Regions from separate parts of the Nonomuraea sp. NPDC049637 genome, predicted to be linked through region 2. Evidence: riboswitches for the same ligand, from Rfam matches in the RefSeq annotation. Region 2 holds a riboswitch; each other region holds the start of a gene.
The links. Region 2 has a riboswitch for cyclic di-AMP ahead of AB0J71_RS08145 (CHAP domain-containing protein). Riboswitches for the same ligand answer to the same signal wherever they lie in the genome.

Region 1: it holds a riboswitch for cyclic di-AMP, as region 2 does, so the genes downstream of both, AB0J71_RS08635 (CHAP domain-containing protein) here and AB0J71_RS08145 (CHAP domain-containing protein) in region 2, are expected to answer to the same signal.
Region 3: it holds a riboswitch for cyclic di-AMP, as region 2 does, so the genes downstream of both, AB0J71_RS03520 (hypothetical protein) here and AB0J71_RS08145 (CHAP domain-containing protein) in region 2, are expected to answer to the same signal.

Annotation. Positions count from the first base shown of each region.
Region 1 covers NZ_JBFAOM010000004.1:384,973-392,057, forward strand. The annotation lists gene AB0J71_RS08610 (acyl-CoA dehydrogenase family protein) at 1-108, shown strand, start outside; gene AB0J71_RS08615 (GNAT family N-acetyltransferase) at 245-679, opposite strand; gene AB0J71_RS08620 (MFS transporter) at 827-2,239, opposite strand; gene AB0J71_RS08625 (helix-turn-helix domain-containing protein) at 2,332-2,922, shown strand; gene AB0J71_RS08630 (hypothetical protein) at 2,947-3,090, opposite strand; cyclic di-AMP (ydaO/yuaA leader) riboswitch at 3,464-3,616, shown strand; gene AB0J71_RS08635 (CHAP domain-containing protein) at 3,630-4,292, shown strand; gene AB0J71_RS08640 (VOC family protein) at 4,533-4,886, shown strand; gene AB0J71_RS08645 (DUF4132 domain-containing protein) at 4,972-6,756, shown strand; gene atpE (ATP synthase F0 subunit C) at 6,887-7,085, opposite strand, start outside.
Region 2 covers NZ_JBFAOM010000004.1:278,606-285,690, reverse strand. The annotation lists gene AB0J71_RS08170 (polysialyltransferase family glycosyltransferase) at 1-598, shown strand, start outside; gene AB0J71_RS08165 (DUF6716 putative glycosyltransferase) at 582-1,760, opposite strand; gene AB0J71_RS08160 (hypothetical protein) at 1,757-2,701, opposite strand; gene AB0J71_RS08155 (aldo/keto reductase) at 2,799-3,620, shown strand; gene AB0J71_RS08150 (Gfo/Idh/MocA family oxidoreductase) at 3,640-4,593, shown strand; cyclic di-AMP (ydaO/yuaA leader) riboswitch at 4,711-4,848, shown strand; gene AB0J71_RS08145 (CHAP domain-containing protein) at 4,854-5,558, shown strand; gene AB0J71_RS08140 (class I SAM-dependent methyltransferase) at 5,613-6,431, opposite strand; gene AB0J71_RS08135 (YciI family protein) at 6,593-7,021, shown strand; gene AB0J71_RS08130 (RNA polymerase sigma factor) at 7,067-7,085, shown strand, end outside.
Region 3 covers NZ_JBFAOM010000002.1:227,269-234,353, forward strand. The annotation lists gene AB0J71_RS03485 (NAD(P)H-binding protein) at 1-526, opposite strand, end outside; gene AB0J71_RS03490 (helix-turn-helix domain-containing protein) at 581-931, shown strand; gene AB0J71_RS03495 (roadblock/LC7 domain-containing protein) at 1,069-1,443, shown strand; gene AB0J71_RS03500 (DUF4388 domain-containing protein) at 1,447-2,274, shown strand; gene AB0J71_RS03505 (roadblock/LC7 domain-containing protein) at 2,307-2,678, shown strand; gene AB0J71_RS03510 (hypothetical protein) at 2,705-3,076, shown strand; gene AB0J71_RS03515 (alpha/beta hydrolase) at 3,120-3,995, opposite strand; partial or broken gene AB0J71_RS03520 (hypothetical protein) at 4,281-4,709, opposite strand; cyclic di-AMP (ydaO/yuaA leader) riboswitch at 4,933-5,067, opposite strand; gene AB0J71_RS03525 (DUF5302 domain-containing protein) at 5,233-5,433, opposite strand; gene AB0J71_RS03530 (MDR family MFS transporter) at 5,481-6,935, opposite strand; gene AB0J71_RS03535 (PadR family transcriptional regulator) at 6,992-7,085, shown strand, end outside.

The sequences.
Region 1 (7,085 bases), 110 kb from region 2:
GTGGAACGTTTCCACCGCGACGCCAAGATCTACACCATCTTCGAGGGCACGTCGGAGATCCAGCGCCTCATCATCGGCCGCGCCGTCACCGGCCTGCCGGTCCGCTGAGGACGTCTGTTCACCCGGGACGACGGAGCCGGCCACCGGTGGCCCGGAAGTGCGGACAACCGGTGAGGATCGGCGAACGGCGGCCGGACCGGGGAGAACGCCTGGAACCTGTTCTCCCCACGTGCCGGAGCAGGGGTCACTTCGGTTGCCAGCGACAGATCTTCTTGGTGGTGAGGGTCGCGCCGATGCGGGCGTAGAAGCGTTGGGCGGCGACGTTGGCCTCGCCCACCTCCCAGCGGATCACCTTGCCGTCGGCGGCTTCGGCCACAGCCTGCATCAGCTGTTCGCCTACGCCGTCGCCGCGCTCGGAGCCGGTCACGTACAGGTCGTCCAGGGCGAGGTAGTCCTGGCCGGACCAGAAGCTGATGCGCTCCAGCCAGGAGACGTAGCCGACGGCCCGGCCGCTCCGCTCGGCGATCAGGTAGGTGATCTCCGGGCGGGCGAGCAGCCGCTCCAGGTCCTCGACGCCTACGGTGACGGCCGAGGACTGGCCTTGGTGTTCGGCCAGGCCGCGCATGAGGTCGTGCACGATGGCGGCGTCCTCGGGTGTGGCACGACGGATCGTTGTCACAGTGATCCCTTCCGGGTTCAGGAGCGGGGTGGTGTGTTTCAGGTCCGCTCGCCGGCTGCTGGGCGAGCTTGGTCGTGGTGGAGGAGTTGCCGGCGGCGCAGGCGGGTCGACGAGCCGCCGTGGCGCCGGCAACCAGGCGGTCCCCGCTCACTGAGAGCCGGCTTGCGCCGCAGGTGACGGGCGGCCGGGCGTTACCAGCGCCGCGACGGCCGCGCCGACGGCCGATGCGATCGCGGCCACGGTGAATCCGCTGGTGAAGCCGTTCAACGTGGTCCCGGCCAGGCTCGCGGCTGCGACGCTGGAGATGACGGCGGCTCCGATGGACGCGCCGAACTCGTGGAAGGTGCTCACGATGCCGGAGGCGATCCCGGCCTCGTGGGGCGCCACCTGACCGAGGGCGGTCGCCGAGGCGATGACGAACATCGCGCCGGTGCCCGCCGCCGCGACGGCCACGCCTGCCACGACGCTGACGACGTTCGTCGAGAAGGCCGGTACGGCCATGCCGATCGCCGCGACCGTCAGACCGGCGACGGCCAGGGCGCGCCCGCCCCACCGGCCGAGCAGGCGTCCGGTCAGGTTGGCGCCGAGCATCGTCGCCACCGCGACCGGCAGGAACAGCAGCCCGGCCTGCAGCGCGCCGTAGCCCAGAGCGTGCTGGAAGTAGAAGGTTCCCAGGAAGAACACAGCGATCATCAGTGCCGTGGCCATCAGGATGAGGAAGGCCCCGACCGCCACGGGTCGCCGGGCGAGCAGTCGCACGTCCATCAGGGGCGAACGCGCCCGCCTCTGCCACAGCACGAACAGCACGTAGCCCACGGCAGCCGCGAGCACGAGCCACCCGGTGAGCGCGCTGAGCCATCCCTTCTCGCCGGCGGCGATGAGTGCGTAGATCAACGACCCGCTGGCGGACGTCACCAAGATCGCACCAAGGACGTTCAGCCGGGGCCGGGAGGCGGGCGAAGGCGTACGCGCCGGGAGCAGTACGGCGAGGACCACGGCGATCACCAGGCCGATGGGCACGTTGACGTGGAACACCCACGACCATCCGGGCCCGGCGGTGAGCAGGCCGCCGAGGAGTACGCCGAGCGCGGCGCCGCCGCCGCCGAGCGCGGACCAGACGCCCAGGGCCTTGTTCCGCTCCTCTCCGTCGAACAGGGCGACCACCAGCGACAGGGCCGCGGGCGACAGCAGCGCGGCCCCGACGCCCTGTGCCACCCGACCCGCGAGCAGCGTGCCCGCCGACCCGGCCAACCCTGTGACCAGCGACGCGACGCTGAACAGCAACAGGCCGGCGATCACGATCCGCTTGGCGCCCAGCAGGTCCGTGATGCGGCCGCCGAGCAGCATGAGCCCGCCGAAGGTGAGCGTGTAGGCGCTGACTGTCCAGGTCAGCGCCTCGCGACTGAGGGCGAGGTCCGTTTCCATGTGCGGCAGCGCGATGGCGACGACGGTGACGTCCAGGATCAGCATGAGCTGGGCCACGCCGAGGAAGCCGAGGATGCGCCACCGGGCCGGCAGTGGCTCGTGGAGCTCTGCCTGGTGCACTGCAGATTGGGTCATCAAATCCTCCAGCTGTTATCTCGTATGTCCATATACGAGTTCTGCTGGGACACTATAAGCCGTATATGCGTATACGAGATAGGGTGGGGGGCATGGCTGCCTCTCCTGCTCGCTCCAGGCGCCGTGTCGATGCCGAGCGCAGCATCGCCCGCATCGTGTCCGCGGCACGCGAACTGATGCGCTCGGACCCGCATGCGACCACCGACGACATCGCCCGTGCCGCCGGCGTCGGGCGGATGACCCTGTACGGACATTTCCGGACCCGGGCCGACCTCATCGAGGCGGCACTGGTCGAGGCGCTGCGAGACGGCGACGAGCTCCTGGCCTCCGTCGACCTGACGGGCGCCGCGCGCGAAGCCATGGGGCGTCTGCTGGCGTCCAGCTGGGAGTTGGTGGCCGAATCAGCGGCCCTGCTGGCCGCCGCCGAAGGAGTCCTGCCCGCTGGGCGGGTCCGGGAGCTGCACGACGAACCCGCCCAGCGCATGGCCGAACTCGTCCACCGTGGCCAGGATCAAGGCGTCTTCCGTACCGACCTGCCCGCCGCCTGGCTGGTGAGCCTCACCCACTACATCCTGCACGGCGCGGCGAACGAGGTACGGCAAGGACGCCTGGCCCGGAACGATGCCGCCGAAACAGTCACGAAGTCCATCCAATCGGTACTGGCCGCGCCGGTTCCGGGGTGAGGTGGCGGACCTCGTGGACAGGGTTCAGAGCAGTTGTGCCTGTACGAATCCGGCGAGCAGCACAGCGAAGCCGCCGATCTCGCCCACGATGAGCGCCGTCATGAACGCCGTCGTGCCGCGGACGGGATGGCGGAACTGATTGCCGGTGTCCCGGCGCCGACCGCTCAACTCGACGAAGAAGCCGGCAGGAGCACGACGATGGTGTCGTCCCCCGGGCGTACGACGCTACGCATGACGGTCGCGGGAAGAGGTTCGGCGGCGAGGCTGGCTCTGACCCATCGTGAGAAGCGGTGAGCGGGCTCGGTGCCCTCCTCCGTCGTGGGTGTGCCGGGCGGTCGGGCGGCGTGCCAAGGTAAAGAATTCGTGGGTAAAACGCCGGTCTGACAGGCGTTTTCGAAGCGCTTCTTCCAAGTTGGCTTGTACTGCTCTATGCCATTCACATACCTTCAATGTCAGTTACGACGTAGGCCCGGTGAGCATCCGCGCCACAGTACGTCCCGACCATTGCCGAGACCGCGTCTGATCTGCGTGAACACGTAGAACGGCGTGGCCGCCGAATCCGCTCGGACAAACACGCGGAACCGGGGACCCACATTCTGTGGGGTGAATCGGAGCACCTCCCGCGAGGGCATCCGTAGGGCACTTCCACGCCCGAACCCGTCAGCTAACCCGGTAGGCGGAATGGAAGCAAGGAGCAATACCTCTTCATGACCATCAACGCCTTCACCCGTGCCCTTACGCCCGCCGCCCGCCTCGTGCTCGGCGTGAGCGTCGCTGCCGGTGCGGCTCTCGTCGCAGGCCCGGTCTTCGCCGATCAGGCGTCCGGCGCGCGTTCCGACACCGTCGCCTCGCACAGCGTCGAGCAGAAGACCGCCGGGCAGGTGAGCGCGCAGTCGGTGCTGAAGATCGCCGAGTCGCAGATCGGAGTGACCGAGAACGCCGCGGGCGGCGGCACCCCGTTCCACAGCTGGTACATGTCCTCGCCTCGGGCGAAGGAGACCATGGCCCGCGACGGCGGCAGCCTGCAGTCCTACGCCAACGCCCCGTGGTGCGCGATGTTCGTCTCCTGGGTGGGCGAGAAGGCCGGCGCTCGGTCCACCGTCGGCTGGGACGCCTACACCGTCACCTACGCCAAGTGGTTCGAGGCCAACAAGCGCTGGGGGAGCGAGGCCAAGCCGGGCGCCGTCGTCTTCTACTCCTGGGACGACAAGTCCGTCGAGAGCATCGACCACGTGGGCCTGGTGAAGCAGGACAACGGCGACGGCACGATCACCGCGATCGAGGGCAACACCGGCAACGGCAAGGTCGAGCAGCGCATCCGGCCCAAGTCCCAGGTCGTCGGGTACGGCTACCCGCAGTACAAGGCCTGACGGCAGGCCGAGGACTCCTCTCCGTGCGACGGTGAGGGCAACGGAAGTGGCGCAGGGCGAGGCCCTGCGCCACTTTCGCGTCTCGCGGAGCAACGCCGTGAGACCGGCGCGCTCGTGCCGGCCCAGTTCATGCTCCGAAGCAGCGCAGTACGGCGTCGACCATGGCCGAGGCGGCCGGATGGCGGTAGGAGGCCGGGCCGCCACGAGGCCGGGCCGGCGGTCCTGTCTATGCTCAAGCTCATGGCACTGGAATGGGAACAGATCATCGTCGACTCCGCCGACCCGGTCGCTCTCGGGCGCTGGTGGGCCGGGGCTCTCGGCTGGGTCGTGGTCGACGAGACCGAGGAGATCATCGAGATCCGGCCTGAGCCGGACCGGATGCCGGGGCTGCTCTTCGTGCCGGTCCCCGAGGGCAAGACGTCGAAGAACCGGCTCCACCCCGACTTCCGCCCCGACGACCAGGAGGCCGAGGTCGCCCGGTTGCTCTCCCTCGGCGCCCGGCGCGTCGACAGCGTGCAGGACGAGCAGCACTGGGTGACCCTCCTCGACCCGGAGGGCAACGAGTTCTGCGTCCTGGGCGAACGGAAGCACTGAGCAACACCCGGGTCTGCGGGCGGCCCGCTGGCAGTCGTCCAGAACGACGATGTTCGTTCGGACGTCGTGCGACTACGATCATCGGATGACGTTCGCCGGCAATTGGGATCATCTGGAACCGGCTACCAGGGAGGCCTACCGGCGTTTCGACGCCCTCACCGAGCAGGGCCTCGACCCCGGTCCCGACACCGACTGGCGCCTCTACGGCACCTACGCCCACACCAAGCTCTGGCTCGGCCCGCACGGCGGCCACGACTACGACGAGCGCGTCCTGCGCCTGGTCCGCACCGTGGCCGCGCGCGCCGTCGACTGGACGCCCGACGACGCCTGGAACCTGGCCGAACGCGCCGGCTACTGGGCCCGCCAGGGCCACACCCGCCACGAGGAGCTCTACCGGATACCGCTGGCGGCCGCCCACCTGCTCCATCCGCAACAGCGCCGCGACCTGTTCGGCCACCTGACGGACCTCGGAGAGCTCCAGCCGCTCCTGGAGAGGCTGCTCACCGAGGAGGGCTCAGCCGGCGCGGTCAGGAACGTGATCGGGGAGGCCGACCCCTTCGCCACGATGCTGGCCGAGGAGTACGGCGTCCGCCTGGCCGGAATGTTGCCGCTGCTGCGTCACTGGGCCACCGCCGACACACCGGCCCCAGGCGACGGCTGGTTGCCGGTCGTCGGCGGCCTGCTCACCCCTGAGGCCGTCGTCCTGGTCCGCGAGCTGATCACCCGCCTGGCCGCCTACCGGGGCGGCCCGTTCGTCTGCCACCACGCCGGCATCAGCTGGAGCGAGGACCGCTTCCTGAAGGGCCGGACCGTCTGGGTGGCGTGCGGCCTGATCCGGACCTGCGAGGTCATCGACGAGCCTTGGGTCCCGTCGCTGCTCGCCGACGCCGCCGTCACCTGCGGCACCGGCCATGACGGCCCCGGCTCCACCTGCCGCAGCGAGACCGTCGCCAACGAGGCTGTCGGCGTGCTGGCCCGCCGGGGCGGACCCGAGACCGTCACCCCGCTGGCGCTCGTTCAGACGCAGGTGCGGGCGGCGTCCGTACAGGAGAAGGTGACGCGCGCGCTCGATGCGCTCGCCGACGCGGCCGCTATGACCCGCGACCAGTTCCTCGACCGCACGCCGCTCGCCGCCACCGCCACGCCCCGAGAGGTCGAGCAGGCGCGCACGGTCGCGCGCCACCGCCTGGAGCAGGCGCTCATCCACCAGCGCGAATGGACCTGGCGTGAGGTCGGCGAGCACCTCCTCGACCACCCCGTCACCGGCCCCTACGCACGCGCCCTGGTGTGGCGGATCCCCGGCGGCCCTTCCGGGCTGCCCGTCAGGACCGTCGACGGCTGGGAACTGGCCGGGCAACGCCCCGAGGGCCCTGTCGCCTTGTGGCACCCGGCCGACGCGAGCGCCGAGGAGGTGGGCGCGTGGCGTGAGAGGGGGCCGGCGCAGCCGTTCGAACAGGTCCTCCGCGAGGTGTACGCGGAGGAGCCGGACCGCGTCGCCGGTCACGTCGTGCGCTACGGCCCGGCCCGGACGGAGCTGATCCGGCACGGCTGGACCGGCGTGTCGATCGGCTACTGGGAGCACGACTGTCACGAGGGGCAGGGTGAGGTGGTGCGCGACCTTGGGGGCTGGCAGGCCCGCTGGCTGCTGCGCGTCGTCGAGGGCATGTCCGACGAGGGCTGGGACCTGGACGCGCTGTGCGCGACCAACCCGATGACCTTCCACCGTAACGGCCAGGAGGTGCCGGCGACGTCGGTGCCGCCGCTGGTGCGGTCGGAGATCCTCCGAGAGGCCGACCTCACGGTCGCCGCCGCCTCGGCCGGCCAGGACGCCCAGCATCTGGTCGACTACTACGACGGATATTGGCACTAGAAGTCCTGCGGTGCCGACCCGACGATGCTCAGGATGACGGCCGCGGGTCGTGGGGGTGGCGTGACTCCGGAACGGTCATCGCCACCCATCTTCCGCTCGAATTCGCCATTCGCCTTGTGAAACGCGGCGATTACTTGAGGAACTGGAAGATGAACGGCGCCACCAGCCCGATCAGGGCAAGGGCCTCGGTGAGGACGAAACCGAGCAGGATGTTCTGGCGGATCAGCGGATACGCCTCGGGCTGGCGGGCGATGGCCTGCACGCCCTGGCCGAAGATGATGCCGACGCCCACGCCGGGGCCGATCGCGGCCAGACCGTAACCGATGGCG
Region 2 (7,085 bases):
CGTCACGCCGGAGGAGGAGGCCGGGCTGCACGCCTCGATGCTGCGCGCGCTGGCCGCCCGCGGCTGCACCGACGTGGTGTTCAAGCCGCACCCGGCCGCCGGCCGCCGGCACGCGCAACTGCTGCGCGCGGCGGCCGGGCCGCTGGGGGTGCGGCTGACCGTGGCCGGGGAGAGCGTGCCGGCCGAGGTGTGCTTCGCCGCGCAGCGCCCCGAGCTGGTCGTGGGCTGCTTCTCCACCGGCCTGGTGACCGCCCGGCGCTACTTCGGCCTGCCGGTCGCCTCCTTCGGCACCGGCCTGGTGCTGGACCGGCTCACGCCGTACGAGAACAGCAACAGGGTGCCGGCCACGATCGTGGACGCGCTGCTGCCACGGTTGAACGCCGACGGCGTGATCGACGAGCCGCCGCGCACGGACCTGCCCGCGCTGGTGCGCGCGGTGGGCTACTGCATGCAGGCCGACGCCTATCCCGAGCTGCGCCCGTCGGGCGTCACGTTCGACGGGCGCTACTTCAAGCGCAAGCGCCTGGAGACGCTGGGGCTGGCCGAGCCGCCCTCGGCGCTGTCCAGGCTGCGCAGGAAGATCAGGTCAGCGATCTGAGGTAGCGGCGCACCCGCCGCTTGGCCCGGTAGCCCGCCCGCAACATCGTGGGTGGCACCTCCACCCGCAACCTGGCCCGGCGGCGGGCCGCGGCGTGCTCGGGGCCGTCCAGCAGCGAGCGGGCGGGCGGGCGCGCCCCGTCCGCGGCCAGGCCGGTCAGCAGGGCCGCCCAGTCGTCACGGCCGGCCGGGTGGAAGTAGTTGGCCTCGCACCAGCGCGGCTCGGCCGTGCGGAAGTCGCCCAGGGCCAGGTCGTCGAGCGTGCCGAGCAGGCCGCTGCCCTCGAACACCAGGTTGATCATCTCGGCGCTGACCCCGAAGTCGCTCAGCACCAGCGACGGCACGCCCATGGCGACGGCCTCCAGCGCGGCCGTCGAGCTGACCGTGACGAACCCGGCCGCCCGCGACAACTGCTCGTGCATCGACCCGGCCGCGAACGTCAGCCTGCCCGGCTCGCCCATCTCACGCCACAGCCGCTGGTAGTGGTGGCGTTCGTTGTGGGTCTGGCGTTCGTGCTCCAGGGCGCGCAGCTTGACCACGACCTCCAGGCCGGGGCGGCGTCCGGCCAGCTCGGCCAGCGCCAGCAGCACCCGCTCGCGCTCCTCGCGCGCCCGCGGCACCTTGGCCTGGGTGGCGAACACGACCCGATCGCCGCCGCCGGACGCCGCGCCGGGCCGCAGGAACGGCAGCCGGGCCAGCCCGACCGCCCCTCCCCCGCCGAGCCGGCCGGCGATCCCGGAGAACTCGGCCACCTCGCGCTCGCTGTGCACCACGAACAGGTCGCAGCCGCTGCGGAACAGCCACGCCTTCTCCGTGGCCGGGACCGAGATGCCGGGCAGCCCGCTGACGAACACCGGCCGTGCCCGGCCCGCCGGCCGCAGCCCGGCCAGCACGTCGGCCACCAGGACGTCCACCACCGGGCCCGTGCAGCCCACCAGGATCGCGTCGGGGCGGGTGCGCTCGGCCAGGCGGCGCAGCGAACGCGCCGACAACACCGGCGGCGCCGCGCGCCCGCCCACCGCCGCCGCGATCTGCTCCGGCGAGGGCGCGATCGGGGTGCGCACCACCACCAGCTCGCTCTCGCAGCCCGCGGGCAGGTCGGAGAGCAGGCAGGCCGCCCACTTCAGATACGAGTCGGAGTCGGCTACCGCCAGCACCCTCACCTGGAAGCTCCTGTCAAATGCGATCGCAGGCCGGGGGCCGCCCTGCTCGTCCACCAGTCGTCGGGAACGTCCACCGGCTCGACCTCGACGCCGCGCGGGCCGAGCAGCACCCGCAGCGAGGTGATCGCGGTCGAGGGCAGGCTGAGCACCCGCTGGCCGGCGTCGAGGCCGCGCAGCGTCAGCTCGGCCGGCACGCCCGCGTCGTGCACGGTGATGCCGGGACGTTCGCCGATCAGCGCCAGGTCCACGGGGTCCTCGCGGCGGTGCGGGTAGTAGGCCAGCGGCTCGCGCCCGGCCAGGTCGGTCAGCCAGCGCAGGTAGTGGTCGCGGTGGACCAGGCCGTTGCGGACCAGGGAGGTGCCGAGGACGACCGTGCGCTCGGCGGGCCCCTGGGCGCTCGGCGGCTGGGCGCGCAGCCAGGCGAAGTCGTGGCGGACGAGGTCGACGCCCGCCTCCCGGACGGCCGCGGCCAGCTCGTCGGGGACGGGCAGGGCGGTGAAGACCGACACCCGGCTCATCCGCAGCCGCAGCGCGGCGGCCAGGCCCAGCAGGGCGCGCGCCCGCGAGGGGGTCGCCCGCGCCCGCAGCAGCGGCCGGAACGGCCCGGCGGCCAGCAGTTCGAGCAGCCTGAGCGTGGCCAGGCCGTCGTCCACGACGACGATGCGGCCGGGGTCGGAGGTCAGCCAGCGCATCTGGACCTTGCCGGAGAACGCGTCGCCCACGGCCTGGACGCGGCGCGGCATGCGCTCGCGCGGCTCGTCCAGCAGCAGGCCGGCGGGCAGGTCGAGGCGGCGCAGCTCCTTGCGGGTGGCGCGCAGCGGGCGCAGGCCGGCGCGCGGCACGACCACGGTGTCCGGGCCGAGCAGCCCGGCGTGGTGGGCCTCGACGGCGCACAGCATCTGGAGCGGAGACTCCACCCAGGCCGACGCCTGTCTGACCACTCTGTTTCCCCCAGCCGGTGGATGGCCTTGCACGACCCGCCTCAAGGTAGCCCGGCCTGCTTAAGCCGCAAGAAACGACACGTGAACAATGGAGGGTATGAACTCGCTGATGCTCAACACCGACGGTGTGCAGATACCACAGCTCGGCTTCGGCGTCTGGCAGGTCTCTGCCGACGACGCCGAGCACGCGGTGACGACCGCGCTGCGCGCCGGATACCGGCACGTCGACACCGCCGCCGCCTACGAGAACGAGGAGGGCGTCGGCCGGGCCGTGCGCGCCGCCGGGGTGCCACGGGAGAAGGTGTTCGTCACCACCAAGCTGTGGAACGGCGACCACGAGCGCGCCGAGCAGGCCTTCGACGAGAGCCTGGCCCGCCTGGGCCTCGACTACGTAGATCTTTTCCTGATCCACTGGCCGGTCCCGCAGCAGGACAGGTACATGCAGGCCTGGCGGGCGCTGGAGAAGATCTACCGGGACGGCCGGGCCAAGGCCATCGGGGTCTCCAACTTCACGGTCGCCACGCTGACCCGGCTGATGGAGGAGACCGACATCACGCCGTCGATCAACCAGATCGAGCTCCACCCGTACTTCCAGCAGCGCGAGATGCGGGCCTTCCACGAGGCCAACGGCATCCTGACCGAGGCGTGGAGCCCGCTCGGGCAGGGCAAGGGGCTGCTGGCCGACCCGGCGCTGCGCGTGCTGTCGGAGAAGTACGGCAAGACGCCCGCCCAGATCGTGCTCCGCTGGCACCTGCAGCTCGGCAACGTGGTGATCCCCAAGTCGGTCACGCCGTCGCGGATCGAGGAGAACATCGACGTGTTCGACTTCATCCTCGACACCGAGGACATGGCGGCCATCGGGGCGATGAACGCGGGGCGGCGGATCGGGCCCGACCCCGACTCGTTCAACCTGACCTGAGCGCTCTACGATCTCGGTCGTGCGAGATTTCACCTGGGGAATAGCGGCGACCGGCGGCATCGCGCGTACCGTGGGGGCGGCCATCGTGGCCGAGCCCGGCATGCGGGTGGGCGCCGTCGGCTCGCGGAGCCCGCTCAGGGCGCGGGCGCTGGCCGACGAGCTGGGCGCGGAGTCGGCCTACGGCTCCTACGAGGCCCTGTGCGCCGATCCGGCCGTAGACGCGATCTACGTCGCCACGCCGCACGCCCAGCACCTGGAGGTGGCCGAGGCGGCCATCGCGGCGGGCAAGTCGGTGCTGTGCGAGAAGCCGCTGGCGGCCGACGTGGCCGACGCCGAGCGCATGGTGGCGCTGGCCCGCGCGGCCGGGGTCTTCCTCATGGAGGCCATGTGGATGCGCTTCAACCCGCTCATCCAGCAGGTGGCGGCCGACCCGCGCTTCGGTGAGATCCGGTCGGTGCGGGCCTCGTTCGGCTTCGCGCTGCCCTACGACCCCGCCCACCGGCTGTGGGCGCCGGAGCTGGGCGGCGGGGCCCTGCTCGACCTGGGGATCTACCCGTTCGGGCTGGCCCAGCTGCTGCTCGGCATGCCCGCGGAGCTGCGCATGGCGGGCTCGCTGGCGCCCAGCGGGGTCGACGCCGAGGCCGGCGGGCTGCTGCTGTACCCGGACGGGCGGCGGGCCCTGGTCGACGTGTCGCTGCTGGCACATCACGCCAACGACGCGAGCGTGGTGGGCACGTCGATGCGGGCCGACATCCTGGCGCCGTTCTGGGCGCCGCAGCGGGTGCTGCTGTCGGGGCCGTCGATGGAGACCGAGGAGCTGGTGCTCGACCCGGCCGACAACGGTTACGCGGGCGAGCTGCGCGAGGTGCGCGCGGCCACGGTCGAGGGCCGCACGGAGAGTGCGATCATGCCGCTTGACGAATCCCTTGCCATGATGGAGCTTCTGGCCGAGGCGCGGGCGCAACTCGCCTAGCTGGACCTTTAGCCACTTGCCTGACTCTTGCCCGGTGTATTACCTTGTGGGGCATCTCGCGGCAGACGTCCGGTTTGTCCGGCTTTGTCCAACCATCGCACGACATTTCACAGGATCGTCCTGTGACCGCTGAATCCGCCTCCGGGCGGAACCGGGGACCCACGTCCTTTGGGGTGAATCGGCACTTCGGTGCCGTAGGGCAGCTTCCACGTCCGAACCCGTCAGCTAACCCGGTAAGCGGCATGGAAGCAAGGAGTCACATGCCCTCGATGGCCAAGCACCGTCCTATCCGTGCCCCGAAGATCACCTACGCCCGCGCCGCGCTCGGCGCGGCCGTCCTCGCCTCCGCCCTCGGCGCCCACGCCACCGCCGCCGCCGCCGACAGCGCCGGCCCGGCCGCCGCGACCGGCCACTCGGCCGTCGCGCCGCAGGCCGCCGCTCACACCCGCAAGGCGGAGGAGACCCAGGTCAACGTCACCGCCCAGCAGGTCCTGGCGATGGCCAGGGCCCAGGTCGGCACCTCCGAGAACGCCTACGGCGGTGGAACCAAGTTCCAGAAGTGGTACGCCGACTCCCAGCGCGCCGCCGAGACCATCGCCCGCGACGGCGGCACCCGCGCGATGTACCTGAACGCCCCCTGGTGCTCGATCTTCGTCTCCTGGGTCGGCGAGCACACCGGCGCCCGCCCCCAGGTCGGCTGGGACGCCTGGACCGTGGCCCACGCCAAGTGGTTCGCCGCCAACGACCGCTGGGGCACCGAGGCCAAGCCCGGCGCGGTGGTCTTCTTCTCCTGGGGCGGCAGCAAGAGCCTGGACGCCATCCAGCACGTCGGCTTCGTCGTCAAGGACAACGGCGACGGCACGATCTCCACGATCGAGGGCAACACCGGCAACGGCAAGGTCGAGGAGCGCGTCCGTCCGAAGTCGCAGGTCGTCGGCTACGGATACCCCCAGTACGCGAGCTGACCTCCCGCCGCTCCGAGCGCGCGTCCCGCACGAGGGACGCGCGCTCGCCGCGTCTCAGGGCCGGACCGCCACCAGCGAGTAGAGGATCGGCAGGTGCGAGTCCCCGAACGGGAACCGGTACCGGCCGTCCGGGCCCTCGGGCAGCAGGCCGCGCGGGTCGAGGTCGGTCTCGACGTGCTCGCCCAGCTCGGCCACCGTGAACCCGGCGCGTGCCGCCGCCGTGACGATCTCCCCCACCGAGTACGGGTACTCGACCGCCTCATGCGTCTCGGTCACCACCGCGGCGTCGGCGTACGTGCCGGTCACCGTCTCCTTGTGGGCCTGGCCGCCGCCGTAGGGCCAGTCGGCCACCAGCGGATCGAGCGAGGCCACCGTCTGGTAGGCCGGATGCAGGTCGACCAGCACCAGCCGCCCGCCGGGCCGCAGCGCCATGGCCGCGCCGCGCATCCAGGCGTCCAGGTCGCCGATCCAGCACAGGACTCCGTACGTGGCCACCGCCACGTCGAAGCCGCCGGCCAGCTCCGCCGGCAGCCGCTGCGTGTCGGCCTCCACGAACGTGGCCGCCAGCCCGGCCCTGGCCGCCAGGTCGCGGGCGCGCTCGACCGCCACCGGGGAGAAGTCGACGCCGGTCACCCGCGCTCCGAGGCGGGCCCAGCTCAGCGTGTCCAGGCCGAAGTGGCACTGCAGGTGGAGCAGGTCCCGGCCGGCGACGTCGCCGGCCAGGCGGCGTTCGAGCGGGTAGAGCGTCTGCCGGCCGGCGAGGAAGGCGTCGACGTCGTAGAACCGGTCGGTGGAGGTGGAGCCGTGGACGCGGGCACGCTCGTCCCACAGGGCCCGGTTGGGGACGGGGGCGTCTTGTGCGGGTTGGGGCATGGGGCGAGGATGGCACATCGGCCACCCGGCCGCACGACCGGTACGGTGCCCTGGAAGCGGACGGCCCGTGCCCTTGTCGATCCGGCCGGCGCCCGTTCGACGCTTCGGCGAGGCCGGCTCCGCCCCGGGGGCGCGGACGGAAGGACGCCAGGGTGAAATTCATGATCGTCGGCAGGGCCAACGGGGAGACCGAGGCCGGGGCGCTGCCCAGCCAGGAGCTCGTCGACAACATGCACGCCTACAACGAGGCGCTGGCCAAGGCGGGGGTGCTGCTGGCCGCCGAAGGACTCTACCCGAGCTCGCAGGGCGCGCAGATCGCCTACAGCGGCGGCCGGGCCACGGTGATCGACGGCCCGTTCACCGAGGCCAAGGAGCTGATCGCGGGGTTCTGGCTGATCCAGGTGAAGTCCAGGGAGGAGGCTCTGGAATGGGCCATGCGCGTGCCCGTCCCGGAGGGCTATGACGGCATCGGCCTGGACGTGTGGCGGGTGTACGACGCCTCCGACGCGCCCGACGCGGCCTCGTCCGACCCGGCGGAGATCGAGCGGGAGAAGGCCATGCGCCGGCGTCTGGACGGGCGGGAGAGCTGACCTCGCCTTGCGGACCCAGGACGGTGCTGGTGTCATGAGCCGGTGATGGCTTCCGACACCCACC
Region 3 (7,085 bases), on a different contig from region 2:
CGGCGGTGATGAAGCTGCGGCCGTCGGCGTCGCTGAGCAGGTCGTCGCGGCCGATCCGGTAGACGCCGGTGCGCTCGCCGGGCGCGATCTCGGCGGCCGGTGAGACGTAGGTCCAGTCGAGGTCGGTCACCTCCCGGTAGAGCCCGAGCGCGGCCCGCGCGGCCTTGGCCTCCTTCTTGTAGATCTCCGGGAAGCCGGGCGTGTCGACCAGGTCGACGTCCGGCCCGGCCTTGAGGCTGCCCGCGCCGCCCACGACCAGCACCCGGCTCACCCCGGCGGCGCGCAGGCCGTCGATGAGGGCGCGGTTGGCGGCCAGGAACGGCGGCTCGGGCTCGGTGCCGTCACGCGGCGGGGCGATGGCGCAGACGACGGCGTCGTAGCCCTCGGCGAGCGTGGCGGCGTCGTGGACGTCGCCCTTGACGGGACCGCGGCGGCTGACACCGGTGACGTCGTGGCCGCGGCCGGTGAGTTCGGTGACGATGCGCTGACCGATCATTCCGGTCGCGCCGAACACGAGGATCTTCATGAGAAGCACAGTATCCAATGGATACTGGTTACTTCATCGTGCTATAAGTACCTTATGGATACCGGTGACGCCTTCGACCCGAACTGCCCGACCCGGCTGGTCCTCGACCGGATCGGCGACAAGTGGTCGGTGCTGGTGCTGCTCAGCCTCAGCGACGGGCCGATGCGCTTCACCGTGCTCCGCGGGCGGATCGGCGGCGTGACGCCGAAGGTGCTCACCCAGACGCTGCGGGCCATGGAGCTGGACGGGCTGATCACCCGCGAGGTCTTCGCCGAGGTGCCGCCGCGGGTGGAGTACACCCTGACCGACCTCGGCCGCTCGCTGCACGCGCCGATCTCGGTGGTCGCGCGGTGGGCCGAGGAGAACGTGCACGAAATTCTCCGTCATCGTGAAAAAATCTCGTGAATTGATCATATTTCCGTACGAGTGATGCTTTTCTTCGTCCTGGCCGTATAAAAACGTATCTCTCGGTTAATCGCGTACCTTCTGGTCTCTTGTGGCCCCCTACGCTTTCCCCGTCCCACGATGGAGGGAGGCTCGCGGTGCTGGGAGTGGACACCTGCCTGGCTGAGGTCATGTCGATACCGGGCGCGCTCGACGCCATGCTGGTCGACGGCACGAGCGGCATGGCGGTCGCCTTCAGCAGCGCGTCCGGCGTGGACGCCGACAGGTCCGCCGCGGCGCTGACCGAGGCGTTGCGCGCCACCACCGACGGGCTGACCAGGACGTGCCCCGGCGAGATCGTGCGCATCGACGACATGATCGTCACCACCGACCGGGGGCACCACCTGCTCCGGCTGCTGGAGACGGTCTTCGAGGGGCCGCTGGTCATCTACGTCCGCCTCGACCCGGAACGGTCGAACCTGGCCCTGGCCCGTTACCGCCTGCGGGCCATCTCCGACCTGCTGACCGCCTGAGCCATGGCCGCGCTCGACTCACTCCTCGCCGGACTCGCCCGCGAACGCGCGACGGGTGCGCTCCGCCTGGGCCGCAACGGCACGATCTACCTGTCGGACGGGCGCGTGACGTACATGGAGTGCGCCCAGACGCCGGGCGTCGAGCGGCTGTTCGCGGCCAGGGGGCGGGTGCCGGAGCCGGCACTGCGCGCCCTGCAGGCCGACGGCGGCCGCGCCCGGCTGCTCCAGGAGGGCCCGGTCACCCTGGCCGAGCTCCAGTACGCCGTGCTCGGCGTGGTCCACGACGCCGCCTTCTTCCTGCTGCCGGTGACCGGCGTGCGGCCGAAGTTCCGGCCCGGGGAGGAGCACTGGCTGGGCGGGCAGTGGTTCTTCGACGTCCAGGAGCTGGTGCGGGAGTCCGCCCGCCGCCGGGAGCAGCTGGCCGGCATCTGGCCCTCGCCGGAGGTGGACAGCCAGCCCGTGCGGCCGGTCCCGCGCCTGCCCGGGCACGGGGTGGCGCTCAGCCAGGTGCAGTGGGAGGTCGTCGTACGGGCCGACCACAAGGCGACCCCGCTGGAGCTGGCCCGGCAGCTGGGCCGGTCGGGCTACTCGGTGCTGCTGGCCGTCAGGAGGCTGGCCGCCGCCGGCCTCCTCGTCCCGCCCGATCCGGCACGGCCCGCGCAACGCCGTACGGACGACGGGGAGGCGCTGCCCAAGCGGGTGCCGGCCCCGGTGGCCGTTCCCGCCGGCGACGGGCGCGCCGGGCCGGGCTCGGGGCCGGTGCCGACGGGTGATCCGACCGATCTGACGCTGCTGCTGCGGCTGAAGAAGGCCCTGGAGGAGATGCCGTGAGGTTCCCCTCACGACGCAGGAGGAGGCCACCCGTGGAGCTACGGCAAGAGGTCCTGGCTGAGATGGAGCTCCTGCGCGGCCGCACGCCGGACGTCACCGGCAGCGTGGCGTGCACCGTCGACGGCCTGCGGATCGCCTGCGACCTGCAAGGAGACACCGGCGAGCAGGTGGCGGCGCTGTCGGCGGCGCTGCTCGCGATGAGCGGCCGGATGCTGACCATGGCGGGCCGCGGGACGTTCGAGGAGACCCTCGTGTCCGGCACCGCAGGGTTCGTGGCCTTCTACGCCGCGGGCCCCACGATCGTCCTCACGGTTCTGGCGGGACCCGGCGCCAACGTCGGGCTCCTCCGGCTGGAGGGCAGGAAGACGGCGGCCTCCGTGGCCGCCGTGGCACGCAAACACTGACCATCCCCACCGAAGCGGAGGAAAGCATGGCAGGCATGGACGTCTCCCTCAAAGAGATGATGAGCATCGACGGCTCGATCGGGGCGGCGATCGTCGACCACGGCAGCGGCATGGCGCTCGGCACGCTCGGCGGCTCGAAGGAGCTGGACCTGCAGGTCGCGGCGGCGGGCAACACCGAGGTCATCAAGGCCAAGCTGCGCACGATGGACTCACTGGGCCTCAAGGACGGCATCGAGGACATCCTGATCACGCTGACCGCCCAGTACCACATCATCCGCCCGCTGACCGGCCGCAGCGGCAAGGGCCTGTTCCTCTACCTCGCCCTCGACCGCAACCGGGCCAACCTGGCCCTGGCCCGGCACATGCTCAAGGTCATCGAGGAGAAGCTGGAGCTCTGACGGCCCGCGCCGACAAAGGCTCTGCGGCGGGTCTTGTGGCGGGTCACGCGGCGGGCTCCGGCCGGGCGGGCGTCGCGGAGCCGGTGTGGGCGGTGATCTCGGCGACGATCGCGGGCCAGAGGGGGCGGGGCAGGTCGTGGCCCATGCCGGGGTAGGTGACCAGGCGGGAGTCCGGGATGGCGGCGGCCGTGGCCCGCCCGCCGGCGAGCGGCACGAGCTGGTCGTCCTCGCCGTGGATGACCAGCGCGGGCACCTTCAGCCCGCCCAGCGCGGACGTGCGGTCGCCCGAGGCCATGATGGCGGCGAGCTGGCGGGCGGTGCCGGACGGGTCGTGGCAGCGGTCGAAGGCGAGCCCGGCCAGCCTGGTGACGCGTTCACGGTCCAGCTCCCAGCCGGGGGACCCGAGCACGGCCCAGGTGCTCAGCGCGCCGGCGACGACCCCCTCGCGGTCGGTCGCGGGCTTGGCGAGGAGCACCGCGGCGGCCGCCTCGGTCGGCGGGGCCGCCTGCGGGCTGGGCGTGGACATGATCGAGGTCAGGCTCAGCACGCGGGCGGGGTGCCGGATGGCCAGCGCCTGGGCGATCATCCCGCCCATCGAGGCGCCGACGACGTGCGCGGCGGGCAGGCCCAGGACGTCCATGAGCCCGGCGCTGTCGTCGGCCAGGTCGTCCAGCACGTACGGCGAGGGCGCACCCCATGCGGGCACGCCCTCGTCGTGGAGGTGGGTGGACAGGCCCGCGTCGCGGTTGTCGAACCTGATGACGTGGTGGCCCTGCTCGGCCAGGAGTTCGCAGAACTCGTCGTCCCAGTGGATGAGCTGGGCGCCGAGTCCCATGATGAGCAGCAGGGGCCTGCCTTCCGGTGAGCCGAAGCTCTCGTAGGCGATCTCGATGCCGTTGGCGGCTGCGCGCTGGATCACAGCGACCAGAATGTCATTCTGGTCGCGAGGCGTAAAGAGTGGTCTGTCCGCAGATCAGTCGTTGAGGAGCTTGCGCAGACGCTCGCCGCCGAGCACCACGCCGCCGCCGGCCAGCACGAGCACGCCGGCCATCACGGTGCCGCCCATCGCGACGGTCTTCCCGACCTGGCCGCCGGCGGAACCGGCCGCGTCGTCGGCGGGCTTTTCGGCCAGCACCTTGGGGGGCTCGGCGGGGTTGTCGTCGAACCTGCCCCATGCGCCGGTGGAGAAGGCCACGGGGTAGTTCTTCTTGCCCTTGCCGTCGCCCCACTTGGTGATGACGTAGTCGATCTTGATGTGGCCCTGGCCGCCGTTGCCGTCCACGCCGAGCGTGTCGGGGTTGAAGGTGCCGCCGGTCAGCTCGGCGAAGGTCTTGGCGTCGAGGTCGAGCATGACGCCACGGCTGGAGGGCTCGCCGGGGCCGCGGTCGCCCACGAAGAACGGCATCTTCTTGCCGTTGTAGGTCACGTAACCCTCGGTCATGAGGGGCCAGCTGGGGCTGGCGGCCAGGCCCTTCTGCATGGGCTTGCCGCTGGCCGGCAGGCCGGTGTCGCCGGCGCGGCCGGAGGAGTCGTCCCAGAAGTAGGAAGCCTTCGTGGAACCCTTGAGCAGGATCTTCTGGTCGTCGCCGGTGTCGGCGTGGGCGCCGGTGGCGGAGATCGTCAGCGCGCCCATGGCGGACACGGACAGCAGAGCGAGAGAGCGCAGGCCAAATCGAGACATGAAGCAGTGAAGTCCTTCGCGAGGGGACAGGGGGAACGCGCGTGACTACGGTGCGTAACCGGGCAGAGCGCCGAAAAGGTGGTTACGCGGCGCGTGGGGGAAGTCAGGGAAGAGACCGCTCAGCAGGCGGTCGTCACTACACTGTCCGGGGGTACGACGAGGTGGTACATGCGTGAAGTCCTCTCCATCTCGCCTACCGGGTTAGCTGACGGGTTCGGGCGTGGAGATGCCCTACCGGCACGTGGCCGGATTCACCCCAATGAGATGGGTCCCCGGTTCCCGACAAGTCGGGATTCGGCGCCAGCTGTCGTCCCTCTCCTGGTAGGGACTACGCCACCAGCTGGTAATTGGTTAAGACCGTACCCAGAGATTCGGACAAATACAAACGAATCGTCATGAACCGGGTAAAGATCTACCTATCACGGCAAAGAGAAAGGGGGCACGGCATGCCGTACCCCCTGCTAAATCGGGCCTTTCAGCCGCCGCTCTTGCGCCTGAAGGATCTTTTACTCGCTGCCGGACCGTGCGCCCCGTGGATCTTCGACGGGTCCACGCCCCTGCCACCCGCGGCCGAGTCGGCCTGCTGCCCGCGCTTGCGTTCCAACGCCTCGCGGAACTTGCGCTTCATCTCGTCCTCGGGAGTCTCGCTGACTTCCGGCTCCGGTGTTTCCGCCATGAGGACCTCCTGGTTCTGGGGACATCCACAGCTTCGCACGACGTCGCTTACGACGCGAAACCGGCCTCCACTCTGCTCTCCGCGGCGGGCGCCTGCTCCAGCCGCCTGCCGGGCATCATGACCAGCGCGACCAGGGCGATCACCGCGCCCGCCACGCCCAGCGACGGGATGACCACGGCCGCCGCCGAGGCGTGCGCGGCCGCGAGCCCGTGGACGGGCGCGTCCGTGGTGATGACCGACGTGTACGCGGTGCCGGCCAGCGCCAGCGCCACGGAGCCGCCGATCTGCCGGAAGAAGGTGAGGTTGGCCGAGGCCGTGCCGATGTACCGCGGCGGGACGGCCTGCTGCACGGCCACGGTCAGCCCCGACAACATCGGCCCCATGCCGAGCCCGAGCAGCGCCATCCACCCGGCCAGCAGCAGGCCGTCGGTGCGCACGGTGAGGTTCAGGCAGAGCAGGCTGCCGGCTGCCAGCAGGAACGGCGCCCCGACCAGCCACGGCTTGTACGTGCGCGTCCTGGACATCAGCGTGCCCATGAGCGCGCTGCCCGCCACCATGGCCAGCGTCATCGGGTAGATCCTCAGCCCCGACTCGGTGGCGCTGATGCCCAGCGCCTGCTGGAAGTAGCGGGGCAGGAACACCACGCCGGCGTACATGCAGAAGGCGGTGAAGAAGGAGGTCGCGTTGACCAGCGTGTAGGTACGGTCCCGGAACAGGTGCATCGGCATGACCGGGTTCGCCGCCCGCAACTCGACCAGCACGAACGCGGCCAGCAGCACCAGCGCCAGCAGGATCGGCCCGGCCACGGACGGGGACGTCCAGGAGTTGCCGTCCAGGCCCTTCTCGGTCAGGCCGAGCAGCAGGGCGCTGATGGCCACGCTGAACACCGCGATGCCCGCGTAGTCCGGCCGGCCCCCGCCGCCGGTGCCCGCACGGAACGGCAGCCGCAGCACCACGATCGCGATCAGCACGATCCCGAGCGGCACGTTCACGTAGAAGGCCCACCGCCAGCTCGCGTGGTCGGTGAACAACCCGCCCAGGAAGGGCCCGGCCAGGTACGTCAACGCCATCACGCCGCCGAGCGCGCCCTGCACGCGGGCGCCGTTGCGGCCGGGCGGGAACATCTCCATCACCAGGGCCAGCGACAGCGGCAACAACGCGCCCGCGCCCAGCCCCTGCACGGCGCGGAAGGCGATGAGCTGGGTCATGTCCTGGGCGAGCCCGCACAACGCCGATCCGACGACGAACACCGACATCCCGACGAGCAGCAGCGGCTTCCTGCCGTGCTGGTCGGAGAGCCGGCCGTACAGCGGCACGGTCACCGTGGAGGTGAGCAGATAGGCCGTGACCACCCAGGTGTAGAGCCGGGTGCCGCCCAGTTCGCCGGTGATGCGGGGCAGCGCGGTGCCGACGATCGTCTGGTCGAGCATCGCCAGGAACATCCCGCCGAGCACCGCCAGCAACACCAGCCCGTTGCCCTTGGTCTTCATGTCATTAGTCACAGGTGAAGATTGATATGTAAGAGCTGACATGTCAAGCCTTCGCTATGCTGGCGGACATGTCCCTGCGGATCGCGCTCCTCGGCCTGCTCGCCACCAAAGGCCCGGCCAGCGGCTACGACCTGGCCAAGAAGTTCGAGCACTCGCTCAACC